Regions from separate parts of the Shewanella sp. TB7-MNA-CIBAN-0143 genome, predicted to be linked through region 1. Evidence: riboswitches for the same ligand, from Rfam matches in the RefSeq annotation. Region 1 holds a riboswitch; the other holds the start of a gene.
The links. A riboswitch is a leader RNA that binds a small molecule or an ion and turns the genes downstream of it on or off. The one in region 1 is predicted to bind thiamine pyrophosphate.
Positions count from the first base shown of each region.

Region 2: linked by a shared signal. The riboswitch ahead of AAEY97_RS05140 (TonB-dependent receptor) and the one ahead of thiC (phosphomethylpyrimidine synthase ThiC) in region 1 are both predicted to bind thiamine pyrophosphate.

Region 1 covers NZ_JBEOPL010000031.1:940-8,272, forward strand. Annotated here, with positions in the region: gene AAEY97_RS19495 (TonB-dependent receptor plug domain-containing protein) at 1-1,552, opposite strand, end outside; TPP riboswitch at 1,811-1,910, shown strand; gene thiC (phosphomethylpyrimidine synthase ThiC) at 2,119-4,119, shown strand; gene AAEY97_RS19505 (bifunctional hydroxymethylpyrimidine kinase/phosphomethylpyrimidine kinase) at 4,125-5,801, shown strand; gene AAEY97_RS19510 (HesA/MoeB/ThiF family protein) at 5,798-6,610, shown strand; gene thiS (sulfur carrier protein ThiS) at 6,597-6,824, shown strand; gene AAEY97_RS19520 (thiazole synthase) at 6,827-7,333, shown strand, end outside.
Region 2 covers NZ_JBEOPL010000004.1:200,282-207,614, forward strand. Annotated here, with positions in the region: gene AAEY97_RS05120 (DUF6279 family lipoprotein) at 1-438, opposite strand, end outside; gene AAEY97_RS05125 (phosphotransferase) at 760-1,758, opposite strand; gene pnuC (nicotinamide riboside transporter PnuC) at 1,795-2,505, opposite strand; gene AAEY97_RS05135 (hypothetical protein) at 2,511-2,771, opposite strand; gene AAEY97_RS05140 (TonB-dependent receptor) at 2,825-5,026, opposite strand; TPP riboswitch at 5,082-5,189, opposite strand; gene AAEY97_RS05145 (YcfL family putative periplasmic lipoprotein) at 5,315-5,707, opposite strand; gene AAEY97_RS05150 (PaaI family thioesterase) at 5,745-6,212, opposite strand; gene AAEY97_RS05155 (PaaI family thioesterase) at 6,209-6,718, opposite strand; gene hinT (purine nucleoside phosphoramidase) at 6,718-7,071, opposite strand; gene AAEY97_RS05165 (M61 family metallopeptidase) at 7,275-7,333, shown strand, end outside.

The DNA of each region.
Region 1 (7,333 bases):
CATCTTGTACTCGCTTGTAAGCCATACTCAATGTATGTGCAGTTTCTGCACTAAGGTCTGGGTTACCTATGTAGCCGTTTGCATCGCCGTACCAGCCAATCATAGTCGTCGACATGGTGCTTTGGCCCCAACTGTATCGCTCATATAAATTTGGGGCGCGGTTCTTTCGGGCTAAACCAAGTTCTATCACTTCAGTATCACTGAGTTGATAGCGAGCTAGAAGGGTGGCATCGATGTTATTGTCATTGTGCTTTCGATATAGGCTATTAAATTCATCTGCGGCCATGGCATTAACATTGGTCATGCCCATCATACTCATAGTGTTATAAGGTTGAACCTCACCTGTGCTGGTTGATACGTATTCATAACGAACACCTGCAGACAGCCACCAACGAGTATTAAGTGTTTGTTGCCACTCGCCATAAAGTGCAGCACGTTGGCGTTCGCCATCATTGATATTGACGTAGTCATTGGGGCCCATCATGGTAGAACCTTCAATCGCTGGCCATGTATCATCAAGCTGATAAACATAATATTCTTGGCCAATTAATAATGTACTGTCTGAACTGATTGGCAGCAGCCAATGCAGTTGGTAACTGTAATCTTTACCCTTAGTTTCCATTGGCATCATGCCGGTTTTTTCATCGCTAAAGAAACCCATCTCATGCTCTACATGGTGCCAGTTTACTTGGGCAGTGAACTCGCCTTCATTTTCCAGCGTTCGTTGATAGCGCACTAATGCGCCATAACTGTCATTATTCGTCATGTCCATATACTGGTTAGCGAAACCTTGAAAGGGGATATGTTGATGGGTCAATTTGACAGCAATTTGTTGGTTGTCATCTTGCCAAGCAGCAACTAATGCATGATTTTGTGATTGGTATAAGGTGTCTAGTACTTTATCGCCGTGGCCGTCGGTATAGCTGTTAGCGTCTTCAAATGCTCCTTGGTAACTAAAGCTTAATGTTTTATTTGCAACAGTGGCATTTACACCTGCGAGAATAGCGTCGTTGGTACTTCGGTAACCACTAGATATGTTACCACTTTGCCATGTCACATTGTCACTCTCGGTAAATACAGGGGTTAAGCTATTGACGTTAATTACGCCAGCAATGTTATCGCCACCGGCGCTCACCGGAGAGACTCCAGCAACCACTTGGGTCGAACTAATGTGATTGGCTGACACATAAGAAAGTGGCGGGTTCATCTGGTTTGCACATGATGAGGTAATATCACTGCCATCAATGAGCACCTTAATGCGATCGCCCATCATGCCATTTAAAATCGGTAATGCCGATACGCCACCTGCTTCAGAAAAGTCTACTCCTTGCTTTTCAAGTAAGCTTTGGGCTGAGCCGAGTAAGTCTTTGTTAGTCGTGTTTTGTCCATGTACTTCAACCCGCTCAATGCCTTCACTATTTTGCTTATCGTACTGCTCAGCCATTACTTGAGGTGTAATAGCAAACATTACAGCCAATGAAATTGATGAGTAAACCCATGGGTAATTTGTATTTGATTTAATGGTTTGGATTGCTTTTTTTACCAACGTCATCACCTTTGTTATTATTTTATCAACCTTTGATGAATATATTTCAAAGGTTTTTATCAGTTTTTTGAAATTATAACCTGCTAATAAATATGATGAATGCGACATAGTGTCGCACCTTGATGAATAGCTGTCTGTGGTGATGAATGAATCATGGAGATATCAATGACACTGCATCAGTTTCTGACATGTGGATTGATAACTTTTGTATGAAATGATTATTTTAGTGCTTGTTATTTAGCGAAAAACTTGCTTATACTGCGTGACATCTTGTCGGAGTGCCATTATGGCTGAGACCGTTTATTCGGGATCCGTTGAACCTGATCAGGCTAGAACCTGCGAAGGAAACAAGCGTAATAATCATGATAGTTGGGAAGATAAATAACGTATTAACAAGACCGTAAATGGACGTTTACCTCCGAGTTTTTTATCGGTTTATATATCCAGTTACGTTATTACTTTAGTATTTTTCTATGTGATTATTGACGTAAGCAATAGTATTTTTTATTGTTTACTGCTGCTATCAACACCTCTCCAGACAAGCAACTCTACTCTTAATATTGAGGTTGCTAATGTCAAATCCAAACCGTCGTCAAACTCGAGCTAACGCTCAACAATTTATTGATACCCTTAAACCGTTACAACATCCTAATTCTGAAAAAGTCTATTTAACGGGTAGTCGAGCTGATATCAACGTCGCTATGCGTCAGGTTAATCAAACTGAAACCGTGATTGGCGGCACCGATGCAAAACCCATTAAACAAGCCAATCCGCCTATTATGGTCTACGACTGCGCGGGTGCTTATTCTGATCCCCTTGCCGATATTAATGTGCGTGAAGGCTTACCTAAAATCCGACAAGCATGGATTGATGAGCGCCAAGATACAGAGCAATTAACCGGTGCAAGTTCAGGCTTTACCCAACAGCGACTAGCCGATGATGGACTCGATCATTTACGCTTTGATGCCCTTGTCGCGCCTAAACGTGCCAAGTCGGGCAAATGCGTGACCCAAATGTATTATGCACGCCAAGGTATTATTACCCCTGAAATGGAATACATTGCCATTCGTGAAAACATGGCTCGTGCTGAAGTAACCGACACCGTATTAACCCAAAAAGCGCCTGGAGAGGCTTTTGGTGCTCATATTGGTCAGCTGATCACACCTGAGTTTGTCCGTGATGAAGTCGCTCGAGGTCGAGCGATTATTCCGTTGAATATTAACCATCCTGAAACCGAACCTATGATTATTGGGCGTAATTTTTTGGTGAAGGTGAATGCCAATATTGGTAATTCAGCGGTGACATCTTCGATTGAAGAAGAAGTTGAAAAACTGGTGTGGTCAACCCGTTGGGGTGCAGATACGGTCATGGACTTGTCGACCGGGCGTTATATTCATGAAACGCGTGAGTGGCTTATCCGTAATTCGCCAGTGCCAATTGGTACCGTGCCGATTTATCAAGCATTAGAAAAGGTTAATGGCATTGCCGAAGACCTCAGTTGGGCAGTATTTAGAGATACATTGATTGAACAAGCCGAGCAGGGCGTAGATTATTTTACGATTCATGCTGGGGTGTTATTGCGTTATGTACCCATGACCGCTAAACGCCTTACCGGCATTGTGTCACGTGGCGGTTCAATTATGGCTAAGTGGTGTTTAAGCCACCATCAAGAAAGTTTCTTATATGAACATTTTCGTGATATTTGCCAGATTTGCGCCCAATACGATGTGTCATTGTCGTTAGGCGATGGTATGCGCCCCGGTTCAATTGCCGATGCCAATGATGAAGCGCAATTTGCGGAATTAGAAACCTTAGGTGAATTGGTCAAAATTGCATGGGAATATGATGTGCAAACCATCATTGAAGGCCCTGGTCATGTGCCAATGCAATTGATTAAAGTCAATATGGAAAAGCAATTGGCCCTTTGTGACGAAGCACCATTTTATACCTTAGGCCCACAAACAACCGATATTGCGCCGGGCTATGATCACTTCACCTCTGGTATCGGCGCTGCCATGATGGCTTGGTACGGCGTGGCGATGTTGTGTTACGTCACCCCCAAAGAACACTTAGGTTTGCCAAATAAAGAAGATGTAAAACAAGGCTTAATTGCCTACAAGATTGCAGCTCATGCTGCTGATGTCGCTAAAGGTCATCCAGGTGCGCAAGTACGTGATAATGCGTTATCAAAAGCCCGCTTTGAATTCCGTTGGGAAGATCAATATAACCTAGGTCTTGATCCTGATACCGCTCGTGCTTACCACGACGAATCGTTACCACAAGAATCGGCAAAAGTGGCTCACTTTTGTTCAATGTGTGGACCTAAATTCTGTTCGATGAAAATAACCCACGAAGTGCGTGAATATGCCGCGAATCTTGAACAAGCTGAAGCACTTAAGATTGAAGTCTCTTCCGCTAGTGCTTATCAAGCTCAACATACGGCTCAAGCCATAAATCCGGCGGAAGCGATGGCACAAAAGTCGGCAGAGTTCAAAGCGTCGGGATCGGCGCTTTATCATGACGTCAAATCTGTCGCACAAGTTGATACTGACTTAACGGTTGAGGTGGAATAATCGCCATGAATTCATCGACATTTGTCAGTGAATCCATAACGCAAACCCCACCCATTGTCTGGACCATAGCGGGTTCTGACAGTGGTGGTGGTGCGGGGATTCAAGCTGATTTATTAACTTTGCAAGACTTGTCGTGTCACGGGTGTAGCGTAATAACCACAGTAACTGCGCAAAACTCAGTCAGTGTGAGCCTTGTTGAAACCGTTTCTGAATCCATGTTGTTGGCTCAGTTCAGCAGTTTACTTGCCGATCTGCCGCCAGTGGCGATTAAAATTGGCCTGTTGGCATCCCAAGCACAGGTGGACATATTAGCTGGCTGTTTAGCTCAAATGCGTGCTACTCAGATGATGGTACCTTTTGTGGTGCTTGATCCTGTCATGGTCGCCAGTAGTGGTGCGCACTTTAATCCTATCGAACTCGATTTTAGTCCTCTCATTGGCTTAATTGATCTACTAACGCCTAATCAGCACGAATTGAAACGTTTATGTTCTCAGTATGCGTTCGCGCAATATTGTGATGTCGATAACAAGGTTGCTCAGCAACAGCAAATGATCTGCGATGCCAAATTGTTATCCGATACATTTAAATGCAATGTGCTCGCTAAAGGCGGTGATGCTCAATGGCAGCAACAATATGCAATAGATGTATATGTGAGTAAAAGCGTTAAAGGTGCCAGTATTACACACAGTAATGCGGTGTTTATGCTAAGTAGCCAGCGGATAGCAACCACCAATAATCATGGCAGTGGTTGCACATTATCATCTGCCATAGCGTGTTTTATTGCCCATGAGTTCGTGATTCATGATGCTATTGTGCTGGCAAAAGCCTACGTCAATAAGGGACTTACTTTAGGCGTAAGCCTTGGTCAAGGACCTGGTGTTTTAGCCCGTACTGGTTGGCCTGATGATTTAGGCATGATGCCATCAATCAAGTTGGTATCTTCTGAGCATCTCGCTGATGATTCGTGCAAGCAAGCTGCACCGAATGGTTTTAAATCACTGCATCAACCCTTGGGGATTTATCCTGTTGTAGCTGATATCGATATGCTTAAACAATTGTTAAAAGCGGGCTGTAAGACGGTTCAATATCGTGCCAAGTTAGCTATTAATATCGATACTGATGACAGCCATGTATTACAAGGATTAACACTCGAAGCCAATATCATTGAGGCCATCAAACTCGGTCGCGAATATCATGCTCAGTTGTTTATTAATGATCATTGGCCACTGGCGATTAAACACGGTGCGTTTGGGGTTCATTTAGGCCAAGAAGATATGGCAACTGCAGATTTAACCGCGATAGCGGCAACAGGAATGGCGTTAGGGTTATCGAGTCACAGTTATTTTGAAGCCTTATTAGCTCACCAATGTTCGCCTTCATATATTGCTCTTGGGCATATTTTTGCTACCACGACCAAGCAAATGCCTTCCGCGCCTCAAGGGCTCAGTAAACTTAAACGTTATGCCAGTTTATTTGCGCGCCATTATCCGACAGTTGCTATTGGCGGGATCGATCTCAGTAATTTGGCGTTGATTGCGGATACAGGCGTTGGTGATGCTGCTGTTGTTAGAGCAGTGGCAACGGCTGACGATCCGGCGAAGGCTTATCGAACTTTGCATCATAAATGGTTGCAGCTTACCCGACCTTTACCTAAAGCCAATTTATCTCAGGAGGGTGTATGAGTACTTTATCTGATCGGGATTATATTCAGTATTCGCGCACCATGTTACTGAGCGATATTGGAGAAGCAGGGCAGCTTGCCATTATGAATAGCGCTGTAGTGATCATCGGTGTTGGAGGTTTAGGGCATTTAGTGGCGCACTATTTAGCAGCCGCGGGTGTTCAGAAAATACTGTTAATTGATCATGATGTGGTTGAATTATCCAATCTACCAAGGCAACTCCTGTTCAGGGCCGCTGATATTGGCAAAGCCAAAGTCAGCATTGCAAAAAATGTGCTTAGTAGCGCTTACCCTGAAATCACCATCGATGTGCTAGCACAACGAGTTACATCAGCGCATTTTAATCAGCTTGTTAAACAATTTACCGTAAAACCTGTGGTGTTTGATTGCACTGATAATGTGAGTGCGAGGCAACTGATAAACCAAATGTGTGTACAGCATCAGTTAGCCTTGGTTAGTGGTGCTATTAGTGCATATCAGGGGCAATTATTTTGTATCGATTTTTCCCACACACATTCGCATTCATACAGCGGTTGCTATTGTTGTTTATATCCACTTGATACCCCCATTATGCAAAATTGTACTCAAACTGGAGTGCTAGGGCCTGCTGTGGGTATTATCGCCAGTATGCAAGCGCTGGTGGGCCTTCAGCACATCTGCAATACCTTTACCCAATACGGTGTTCTACATCGATTTAATGGTAAGGATTTACGCTGGCAGCATGCCCAAATGAGTCAAGACCCACAATGTGAAGTATGCCATCAATATCCATTAACTGATCATCAGGAGCGGTCTAATGTCACAAACTGATCCCCTCGAGCTAATAACCCTGCACCTTAATGGTGTCGAGCAACATGTTCGGGCCAATTTGAATTTGGCTGAACTACTTATACTCAGCGATTTACCCACTCAAGGAGTGGCTATCGTGGTCAACGATACTGTTGTGCCTCGAAGTCGTTGGATGCATATAGTGTGTCAAGCCGATGACAATATCACCGTTTTTTCTGCCGTTGCTGGAGGTTAATGATGTTAATGATAGCCGATCATCAATTTTCGTCTCGGTTACTCACCGGAACGGGAAAATTTTCAGATCACAATACAATGTTACAAGCGATAGCAAGTTCTGGGTCGCAGTTAGTCACCTTAGCGATGAAGCGGATTGATTTGACTCGCGGCCATGACAATTTACTCGGTCCTTTGCAAAGTATGGGGGTTAAATTATTACCCAATACCGCTGGTGCGCGTAATGCCAAAGAAGCCATTTTTGCTGCTGAACTCGCTTATGAAATGTTGGGCACTAAATGGATTAAACTTGAAATTCATCCCGATCCCAAATACCTCATGCCCGATCCAATTGAAACATTGATTGCGGCTCAATACTTATGCGAACAAGGCTATATTGTTATGCCTTATGTGCATGCCGATCCAGTATTGTGTCGGCGCTTAGAAGAAGTCGGTTGCGCTGCGGTTATGCCACTCGGCAGCCCAATAGGCAGCAATCAAGGCTTAGCGACGGAAACATTCTTAAGCATT
Region 2 (7,333 bases), on a different contig from region 1:
TTGATCTTTGCCGGCGTATTCTTCGATTAATTCTTGTTGTTCTTTTTTTAGCTGCGCCAGTATCTGATCAACTTGTCCATCAGATAAGCTCGCCATAATAGGTAACAGATCAGGCATAACAAAATCGAAAATTCGGGACCAATGTGCCTTCGCCATTGACACTTGGTTAAGCCATAGCTCCGGGGTCATTGTTTGTTGATTAGTCAATGTCGATAATAAAGACAGTTGATCACGATAACGCGGTAATTCTTGTTGGCGATGCCAGACTAAAAACGATTCAATAATAATATCAAATTTATCTTGCTGTTCTGAGGTTAACTCTACGTACTCTTCAACTTCCCACTCTATCGCCCAATCCAGAAAGAAATAGCTTACTTTGGTTGAGCAGCCGACAAAAAATAAGCTACTTAACAGTAGGATAATCAATTTTTTAGACACAGATAATTCCTTTATCAAAATTTATATCAATTCCAGTAATGATGTGATCAATCAGAGTCACTCAGATTTTTCAGTTTGAGACGCATTGTTGAAAGAATGGTTGTTCCCTTATGAAACAATGCAACAAAAAATAGAAAGTCTGAATGACTCCCGCAGGACGGGTTTCAGAACCTTCTATGCTGCTTAATATGATTTTGACGTAGAAAAACTATGTCTATAATCTTATTACTTGTCTAGTAGGCGCTGAATGACCAGATATTTATTAGAACTGGTATTACTTCACTTATACTTTATCAGAAGCTTGTACTTTATCAGAGCATATTAGCAAGTGATTAATGTAAAATACTTTGTAAAGTATTGTAAGTATTGTGTAGATTTTTGCGGTTCTTTGGCTGCCATTAATAACGCCCACATTGCCGAGAATAACCAAAAACAATTTATTGCGGCGGGTAATGCCGCTTTGGCCGCAGACACATCGGTGAGGCTAGCAACCTGACAATATTGCATAATCACGTTATCGATTAATTGGTTAGCTTGCATCGTTGATAGTTGATGACTAGCCACGACGCTGGCTAAATCGAACAACGGATGGCTCGCCACAGCATATTCATAGTCTATACAAAGCAGTTGCTGAGGGGCACTGCCGCTAAGCAGTAAATTGTGTGGAGTTAAATCTCGATGACAAAAAGTCGGCAGCAACACACAGGCTTCTAACTGCGATAACCAATGTCGAACAAGCCCATTTAAGCGTAACAATTGCTGCCTCGCATCATGCCATTGTGGATCTTTTTGCGACCCCGTTAATGAATCTAATTGGTATGCATATTGTTGCCATTGCTCACTAACGGTAATGCTTTTCTCCGGCACCGGCAACACACTGAGTTTACAAAATAATGCACTAAGTAAAGGAACGGCATCCACAGCCGAAATGGATTGATTTGTCGATTGCCCAAGCGATAAGTGACTGCGCATTGAGGCAAATATCGACCAGTCTGTCTCTGGTTGATCAATAAACTCACTCAGATACACTTGCTTATCATCACTGACCCAAATCAATGCAGGTGCAATGTTAGCCACAATTGCAGCTTGCCAACATTCAACTTCAAGCGCTCTATCGCACCAATTACTGTGAGGCTGATTTACTCGTAAGACCTTATCGCCATCTTCACAAGATAACTTAATATTAACATTACTGATCCCTGTGTTAAGAAAAGACACCGCAGTACATTGCGTAGCAAGCTGCTGAAATAATGTAGTTGGCATGGCTTTGTTGATTATATTAAGCACATCGATAGGTAGAGATAACAACGGCTGGGACATCAAATATTTACTCTAATAAAATGATATTATGGTTGGTTATGCACCAACCACCTCTTGACTCGTATTGTGTTGCGTTATTATATGATGACGATATTTCTTACGCCACATCATGTATCCGCCAACTGCCATTGCGACGTATAAAACAAACAAACCCGATGTCAGCATTAAGCCTTTTTGGAAGTAAAGGTAAATAGACACAAAATCAATGACGACCCAATAGAGCCAATTTTCCAGCACTTTTTTCGCTACTAGATAGGTTGTAACGATAGCAAAACAAGTGGTTGCCGCATCGATATAGGGAAATGCGGCCGACGTGTAATGAGCCATTAAATATCCCACCAGCATAGACACTAATGATGTCGCGCCGATAAGCCGAGCGTGAGTACTCCAAGACCAACTGGTAATATTAAGGTGATTGGTTTCTATGTTGTGCTGAGTACCATTATGCAGCTCAGAATTGTGCAAATTGCTTTGCTGAGAAGGTGGCACGTGCAACCACAGCCAATAACCATATACCGCCATCCCCATATAATAAATATTAAGGACTGACTCCATCAATAACGATACATTCCAAAATAGTACAGTGTAAATGGCGGTACTAATAAATGCTGCCGACCAACACCAGATATTAGTCCGCATAGCAAGAATTAAGTAAGCAAGCGCTAGCATAACGGCAACAGCCTCCCAAAACGTCATTAATGACGCTTCACTAAAGGCTTGTTGTAGCGTTATAAATAGATCATTCATTGTGGTTATTCGCTATGAGCTAGGTTGAGCTCACCACCGATAAATTTACACACAAAAACAGCTTTACCCCACTTTTGATGTGCGGCTTGCATTTCAACGGCTAGCATCGACATTACATCAGCATACTCGCCACAGACTTGGGTTGCCATCGCGTTAGTCACTCGTTGAATATTGTCATAACTATCCACTCTGCCGATAAACCATTGGATAGGATCGAGATAGTTTTCATTGAACGGATACATACTGATTTCTGCAGTTAACTTCATTTCTATTCCTTAATAAAAATCGCTGCAACAAAGGCTACAGCGATTTTATGTCATTACATAAATTGAACTTCTAATGTCACACCCATTTGGCGCGGATCACCGTAACGAATATATTGTTTATCGACCCAATCTTGATCTGGTTCGTTGCCAAAGTAAAAGCCTCGCACACCATATTGTTCATCAAACAAATTGCGGCCCCATAAATATGCCGACCATGTTGGCGTTTCATAGCCTAAACGGGCGTTATAAATGGTATAGGCTTCTGACTGAGATTCATTGCTGTCAGAATAATAAAACTGGCTTTTACCACTGGCATTCACGTTTACAAACCAACCAGAATCAGCAACATAAGTCATACCAGCACTGTAAGTAAATTTAGGTGAATGCGCTAAGTCGCGCCCAGATAAATCGACGGTAGAACCGTATTTGTCACTGTATTGATATTGGCCATATTCAGTTTCTAACCAACCGAAACTACCATAGAATTCAATATTTTCTGTTAAATACCATTTTGCATCGAGTTCCGCGCCATAGTTACTTGAACTGCCAGCATTTTCGGTAAATAGAATAAAACGCTGCGGGCTATCTGGGTCTTGTAAAGAGGCGGCAACTTGTTGGTCTTGGCGGTCCATATAAAATAGCGCCAAGGTAGAATCCACTTCTCCATCAAACCAGCTCGATTTTAAGCCAACTTCATAGTTATATAAAATCTCAGTGTCGAACTGTTTCTTGTCAGACAATTCAGCAGGCAGTGTCATATTAAAACCACCCGCCTTATAACCGCGGGCGACACGAGCATAAGCATTGTGATTAGCATTAATGGCTTTTGACAACGCAATATGGCCGCCCCACATATCTTCTGATGGGGCAAAGTCATCTTTATTGCTGTCACTATAATCACTATCGCGGCGCTCGAAACGCAACCCAGTCGACAATAAGTAATCATCACCTAAATGGCTGTCTAATTGACCAAATATGGCATAGTTTGTCGCCTCATAGTTTGACTGCAACACTTCATCTGGCCAGGTGTTGTATTCCGAGTATAAGTCGTTATCTTCTTTCAAATTCATCGCGTATACACCCAATAACCAGTCGGTACTACCGGCGAAGATGCGTCCTGCATCTTTGGATGATAAACGGAACTCTTGGGTAAAGGTTTTACGATCGCCCTTTTTGTCCCAGGTGTAATCATAAACACAAGGTTCAGTACCTGAGGCCGCTCCTGCGTCGTCATACACAGTACATGCTTTACTCGCCCAATAATCCGAATTGGCCCAATCACCATCATATCCATTATGATGATCAGTTTGCGCAAATGATGTTAATGATGTGAAGTCAAATGCTTGCATACCCGTGTATATGAACTTAACCCCTGCTCCAGTCGTTTTTTGTGTATCAACACCGGGTTGGTCAGTTAAGGTATTACTGCGATTATTATCTAATGTCCACACATCGTAACCATTATCAAAATTGGCATGCAATAAGGTTAAATCAACTTGAAGATCGTCAGTAGCGTACCAACGGAACTTAGCCCTAGCCGTTAACTCATCACGTTCATTGGTATCATCACGGTTAAGATAAAGGTTGTCACGGTAACCATTTTGATTGTGCTGTTCTAGTGATACACGGTAGAGCAATTTACCTGAGTCATTGAGTGGACCAGAGCTAAAACCAGAAAGAGTACGAAGATTGTCATCACCTAAACTGACTTTTGCGCCATGTTCAAATGATTCGGTAGGGTCATTACTTTTTAAGTAAATTAATCCAGCTAGTGCATTAGCACCATATTGAGTACCTTGTGGACCGCGCAAGACTTCAACTTGCTGCATGTCGTACATACTCGACACCATGCCAAGGCCTGATAGGTCGATGTCGTCGACCACAAAGCCAACCGATGAGTTAGGTGCACCTTGATATTGTTCTTGTTCACCGACACCACGAATTTGGAAATATTTAGGACGAGAACTGCCACCAGACCAGTTAAAGTTGGCAATAGAATTGAGCACATCTTCAAAATGTTGCGCCCCTTCGTCTTCTAATTGTTGGGCATCAATAACCGTCACGCTTGACGGCATTTTATCAAGGCTGATATTACTAAAATCAGCATTAACAACAATCACTTCCATTTTTTCATATTCGGGAGTGACATTTTCAACATCGGCCGTTTTAGCCATAACCACAGGCGAGCTTAATGCCACCATTACCGCTAAGGCGATTGGTGTTTGGTATAACCTAGTAGAGTTTTTCGTGAACATAGGACCTCAAATAGTGATTTTGAGATCCGGCAAGAGTAGCGAATAAGAGGTGCACATAAATAGTGTGGCCCATTCCTACGCCGGTATAAGCCGGATCAGGTTCTAAGGGTTCGTCATACAGACATCTCAGTTCAGGTTTTACTGAACACCCCTTGGCGATCACGATTATAAACTAACTTCACCATGAATACACGAGCAGCGATACAATTTGATAACGCAAAAATATAATTGATTAACTTTATATTAAATCTCAGTAATCATGTCTCTTCAAGTTCTCTGTAGCGTGGCTTAATTTGAGAAAGCTTCGCGCACATAAATCTCAAATCGAATAGCTTGTGTATTGGGCGCTACCGCGCCCACTTGCAACTGCTGTTTACCATGTAATTTAACCGACTTCCAACTGCTTGCTTCATCCTCAACTGTAAATCCGCTAGCATCGTACCAAGTGAACTTATATTGTAGACGTAGGTCAGTGCTCGATCTGCTTTGAATTAGCGCCGATGCTTTGATTAAGTCAGCAACCATGACAGATGAAATATCCACAACATTGACATCACTGGCAAAAGAGCTGCTATCGACTCTAACCTGTCCGCTTGAGTCTACCGAAATACCTGCCGTGTTATGCGCACAGGCGCTAAGCAACAATGCTAATGCGAACACAAATATTGACGTTATTTTCATGCTATCTCCTTATTTGCTGTTAATGTAAAACGTTGACTTAATCTATCAAAAAATGTGCTCTGGCAGTGGCTATTAATTGTTTACGGTTGGTTTGCCAACAGTTCATACTGACGTTAGCCACACGGCGGCCTTGGCGAGTAATTTTACATTCTGCAAAGGTATCTTGATGTAAACCTGCGCGTAAATAATCAATTGAAAAATCAACAATTTTAGGTACTTTCTTGGCTTGCATAAATACCATTAATTGCACAATTGCCGACATTTCCATAAACCCAGCAATCACTCCGCCATGTATTGCAGGTAAAATCGGATTACCAATGTTGTCATCTTTAGCCGGCAGTCTAAATACCATTTCATCACCAAAACGGGCCACTGACATGCCAATAAATTGTGAGTAAGGTACTTTCTCAAGTAGGTAACTATAATCATTCAGTTCAATGGCACGTTTAACCACATCTTGAACATCTAAACCCTTTTGTGTCTCTATTTGGGTTGGCTCACTCATGATTTCGCCCCCGGTAAATTCCCCATTAACACTTGACGAAACTCTTCGCCGACCATTTCTGGACTAATTCGCATAAAAGAACCCACCGCGTGAGCGATAGGTTCATCAATACTGTCTTGATATGCTATCGCACGGGTAAAAGCAACGCTTGACGATAAACGATAGCATTCAGCAAAGGCATAAACCGACTTATGAGGCTCTGCGGGTTTCATGTAGTCGACACGTAAATCCAATGTTGGAGACAACTCTAACGATTGGTACTTCTTCAAAATGGCGCATACCACGGCTGTGCCACAAGCGGTATCTATCAAGGTTGTGATCACCCCACCATGAATGACTCCGGTGTCGGGGTAACCAATAATATCTTGACTGTAAGGTAACTCAATTAACACATGATGCTCACTGGCTTCTTGCACTGAAAGCCCTAAACGACGGCACTGAGCTAACTGGTTGACAAAACGGGTGGCAACTTCAGTTAACGGGAAAAAATCACTGTTAATTTTCATTATCCACGACTCAGCATTGGGCCTAATGGTTTACCCCCTAAAAGATGCATATGAATATGGTACACCTCTTGACCACCATGCTTATTGCAATTCATGATTAAGCGATATCCATCTTCAGCAATACCGGCTTCATCGGCAAGTTTGGCCGCTACTGTTATCATCCGCCCTAATGCTAATTCATCAGACGCTTTAACATCATTTGCTGTCGCGATTAAATGATTGGGAATAATCAGAATATGCGTAGGAGCTTGCGGAGCAATATCCCGAAATGCGGTGACTAATTCATCTTGGTATAAAATATCCGCTGGAATTTCACGGCGGATAATTTTGCTAAATATGGTTTCTTCGGCCATTTGGATGCCCTCATTAGATAACTGCATTGATGCTATTGATAATACTATCAACTCTTTGAACTATCACTCCAGTAAAAACGCTTTTTATGGGTAATATTTTGCCTAAAATGGGATTCGTTTGCTTAAGTGAGTCAATTTTGGCAGCATTGGTTATTATAGCTCAATCGTTTTGATTGCGACTTGCCACTCATTCGGAATTCTTTATGCATTATCATATTCATGCGGTCGACCCAAAAGCTCATTTATTTGAAGTGACCTTTAC